One region of the Actinomadura luteofluorescens genome, then DNA from elsewhere that is predicted to be linked to it. Evidence: predicted binding sites of a transcription regulator. Region 1 holds the regulator's gene; the other holds the start of a gene.

Region 1 (2,198 bases):
TGCAAGGAGTGCCGCGGCCGGGGCCTGGTCGTGGACGACCCGTGCCCGATCTGCCACGGCAGCGGCCGCGCGACCGGCACCCGGACCATCCAGGCCCGCATCCCGGCGGGCGTCGCGGACGGGCAGAAGATCCGGTTGAAGGGCAAGGGCGCGCCCGGCGAGAACGGCGGCCCGGCCGGCGACCTGTACGTGAACATCAAGGTGCTGCCGCACCAGGTGTTCGGGCGCAGCGGCGACAACCTGACGCTGACCGTCCCGGTGACCTTCCCCGAGGCGGCGCTCGGCGGCGAGATCAGGGTGCCGACCTTCCAGGGGCAGCCCGTCACGCTGAAGCTGCCCGAGGGCACCCCGAACGGCCGGAAGTTCCGCGTGAAGGGCCGGGGCGCGCCGCGGCGCGACGGCACGAAGGGCGACCTGCTGGTCACCGTCGACGTGCACGTCCCGCAGAAGCTCGACGAGCAGACGCGCGAGGCGCTCGACCGGCTCCGGACGGCGGGCGCGGGCGAGGACCTGCGCGCCGACCTCCTCCAGCAGGCCAGACAGGAGTGATCTTCATGGATCCCTTCGGCGACGACACTCCGGTCTACGTGATCTCCGTGGCGGCGCAGCTGTCCGGGCTCCACCCGCAGACGCTGCGCACCTACGACCGGATGGGCCTGGTGTCCCCCGGCCGGACGGCGGGCCGGGGACGCCGCTACTCGATGCGGGACATCGTGATGCTCCGGGAGATCCAGCGGCTCTCCCAGGAGGAGGGCATCAACCTGTCCGGCATCAAGCACATCCTGGAGCTGCAGCGCGACAACGTGCGGCTCCGCGAGGAGCTCGCCAAGGCGCACGCGGCGCTGGAGGACCTCGCGAACGAACTCGAATCGACCCGTGCGGTCGCGGCGCGGCTGGCGCAGCAGCGGCGGCACGGCGAACCGGGCGGCACTCCCGGCGCCGACCTCGTACCCATCAGGCGCACGAGTGTCGTCGTGTGGCACGAGCGCAACTCGGACTGAACAGGGCGGTTGTCGGGGGTCTGGGGGTCGTCCCCCAGAAGGAACAGGCGGTTGTCGGGGGTCTGGGGGTCGTCCCCCAGAAGGAACAGAGCACGGGGTGGGGCATGGACTACAAGCTGACGCAGAAGAGCCAGGAGGCGCTGTCGGTCGCGGTCCGCAGGGCGGCGGCCGAGGGGCACCCCGAGGTGGAGCCGCAGCACCTGCTGGTGGCGCTGATCGGGCTGCCGGACGGGACGGCGGTGCCGCTGCTGGAGGCGGTCGGGGCCGACTGGCAGGTGATCCGCAGGCGGGCGGAGGAGCGGCTCGCGGGGATGCCGAAGGCGCAGGGGTCGACGGTGGCGACGCCGCGGCTGTCCGGCCAGCTCCAGCGGTCGATCAACACGGCCGCCAACCGCGCGCAGCAGCTGGAGGACGAATACGTCTCGACCGAGCACCTGCTGGTCGGGCTGGCGGCGGACGGTGGTCCGGCGGCGGGCCTGCTGAAGGAGTTCGGCGCGACGCCGGAGGCGCTGCTCGACGCGTTCGAGAAGGTGCGCGGCCACGCCCGCGTCACCAGCGAGAACCCCGAGGGCACCTACCAGTCGCTGGAGAAGTACGGCGTCGACCTGACGGCGGCCGCGCGTGACGGCCGGCTCGACCCGGTCATCGGCCGCGACTCGGAGATCCGCCGGGTGATCCAGGTGCTGTCGCGCCGGACGAAGAACAACCCGGTGCTGATCGGCGAGCCCGGCGTGGGCAAGACGGCCGTGGTGGAGGGCCTGGCGCAGCGGATCGTCGCGGGCGACGTCCCCGAGTCGCTGCGCGGCAAGCGGCTGGTCTCGCTGGACCTCGGCGCGATGGTCGCGGGCGCGAAGTACCGCGGCGAGTTCGAGGAGCGGCTGAAGGCCGTCCTGAACGAGATCAAGCAGAGCGAGGGGCAGGTCGTCACGTTCATCGACGAGCTGCACACCGTCGTCGGGGCGGGCGCGGCCGAGGGCGCGATGGACGCCGGCAACATGCTGAAGCCGATGCTGGCCCGCGGCGAGCTGCGGATGATCGGCGCGACGACGCTGGACGAGTACCGGGAGCGGATCGAGAAGGACGCCGCCCTGGAGCGCCGGTTCCAGCAGGTGTTCGTCGGGGAGCCGACCGTCGAGGACACGATCGCGATCCTGCGCGGGCTGAAGGGCCGGTACGAGGCGCACCACAAGGTGCAGA
Region 2 (2,198 bases), 3.4 Mb from region 1:
AGAAGACAAGGATGCTCCACGTCGAGTCGACACCGGCGCGGAATCCGCGCAGGCCGGGACAGCGGGGGGACGACCCCCGCCGGAATCGCCTCGGCGTCGTGGAGCGGTGCCGGCCTAGGCCGCCGCGCGCCTCGTCGCCGAGACGCCGGTAGTGGCCTTGCCGGAAGCGGTGTACACGCGCGACCTCCCGTAGCGCATCCAAGATCTTCGCGCTGACCCTGGCATGCCCCGACCTCGCCCGCAACGGGTTTTTCCGCGAGCCTCAGCGCGCGTGGGGCTCGTCCATGTTCCAGGCGGCGGGCAGGGCGCCCCCGCACACGGCGCAGACGTAGTGGTCGTCCTTCACGATGTTGCGCTGGCGGCACTGGCGGCAACGCCGGAACACGATCGGGTGGGTGAACTCGGGGGGACGTTCAAGGCCGGCTCGGTCGAGAGCCGCCGCGACGGCCGTCCAGGAGGACGGGTCGGGGCAGTAGCCGGTCGACTGGTTGCTGATCTCGCTGACCGTCCAGGCGCCCCCGCTCGCGGCGAACGTGATCTCACCCGCGCCCAGCACGGGCTCGCGGCCCGCGCAGGCGACGTGCTCGCTGCGTTGCGGCGCCAGGCGCAGCGTCCCGTCCAGACCGACGACGTAGGTGAACGGCTCCTCCGCGTCCTGCGCCGTCTGCCCCGGCAGCCAGACGGCGAGGTCATCGTGCGACGCGACCGCCTGCCCGCGCCGCCCCGGCAGCGCCTGCTCGAAGATCTCGGCAGGCCCGACGTAGCGGTACTCGCGCGGCCCCGGCGGCTTCAAAGCCGCGGAGAAGGACGGCGCGACGGTGCGCCATGCGCACCCACCCGGATCGGTGAAGAGGTCGCTGGCGACCACGCGCGGATCGGACGCGCCGGTGCGGTAGTCCAGAGCGATCGCGACGTCGTCACCGGCATGCCGGTTGACCGCGATGAGAACGGCCGCGTCGACGTCCAGCCAGGGCAACTCCACCGGGGCGCCGCCCCGTCCCAGCCGGAAGAGCCCTGCGTGGCTCTCATGAAGACCCAGCAGCGCCCCCGTCTCCCTGCGCATCTCGTCGTAGTCGACGAGGAAGTCCAGCGGGTCCTCGAACCAGGGCATGACCTCGCGCAGCACGTCATCGCCGGGATGCCGCCACCGCCCCGTCTCCAGCAACTCCACGAGGAGTGCCGGCAGCACCAGCCCGCGAACGCGCACGCGTCCTCCGCCGCGCTCGACGCCCACAGCCCGATCCATGCGCCGAGCCTGCCACACGCCGCCCCTCGGCCGACGCCCGCTCAGGAGCTCCGGAGCCGGCCGTGGCCGAACACTTCGGCCACCGCGCGGGGTGATCGCTGAGAGCGAACGTTGCTGAGGAAACAAAATGCTGCTCCGCTTTCTTGAGTGTGTATGACTCAATCTTGCGGTTGGGTGTCCTACTGAGTTGGAGCTGAGCATGAGCGAGACCCTGACGCTGCCGGTGCTGCCCCTGGAGGACGGGGTCGTTCTGCCCGGCATGGTGGTGCCCCTGGACCTGTCGGAGAGCGGCGAGGTCCGGGCCGCGGTGGAGGCCGCGCGGGCGGTGGCGCAGACCAAGGGGCCGGGCATCCGGTCGGCGGCCAAGCCGCGGGTGCTGCTGGTGCCCCGGCTGAACGGGCAGTACGCCGGCATCGGCACGCTCGGCGTGATCGAGCAGGAGGGGCGGCTGCCCGGCGGTGAGCCGGGCGCGGTCGTCCGCGGCGTGCAGCGGGTGCGGATCGGCACCGGGACGACCGGGCCGGGCGCGGCGCTGTGGGTCGAGGGGACGGCGGTGGAGGCGCCGCCGGCGACCGGGCGCGCGCAGGAGCTGGCGAAGGAGTACAAGGGGCTGGTCAGCGCGATCCTGCAGAAGCGGGGCGCCTGGCAGGTGGTGGACGTCGTGCAGCAGATCGACGACCCCTCCACGCTGGCCGACAACGCCGGGTACGCGCCGTACCTCACCGACGAGCAGAAGATCGAGGTCCTGGAGACCGTCGACGTCGTCGAGCGGCTGACCCTGGTGATCGGCTGGACGCGCGACCACCTCGCCGAGCTGGACGTGGCGGAGACGATCCGCAAGGACGTCCAGGAGGGCATGGAGAAGACGCAGCGGGAGTTCCTGCTGCGCCAGCAGCAGGAGGCCATCCGCAAGGAGCTGGCCGAGCTGAACGGCGACCCGGCCGACGAGGAG

The links. Region 1 encodes HspR, which represses chaperone genes until heat shock. Its sites were predicted from a motif close to ANTTGAGTCNNNNNGACTCAANT; they were not measured.
Region 2: a site for HspR is predicted at 1,388-1,410, ahead of lon (endopeptidase La). Genes of this name have one in related genera too.

The regions. Positions count from the first base shown of each region.
Region 1 covers NZ_JACCBA010000001.1:4,223,105-4,225,302, forward strand. The annotation lists gene dnaJ (molecular chaperone DnaJ) at 1-549, shown strand, start outside; gene BJY14_RS19520 (heat shock protein transcriptional repressor HspR) at 555-1,001, shown strand; gene clpB (ATP-dependent chaperone ClpB) at 1,106-2,198, shown strand, end outside.
Region 2 covers NZ_JACCBA010000001.1:7,577,178-7,579,375, forward strand. The annotation lists gene BJY14_RS35200 (MFS transporter) at 1-9, opposite strand, end outside; gene BJY14_RS45935 (hypothetical protein) at 263-1,246, opposite strand; gene lon (endopeptidase La) at 1,446-2,198, shown strand, end outside.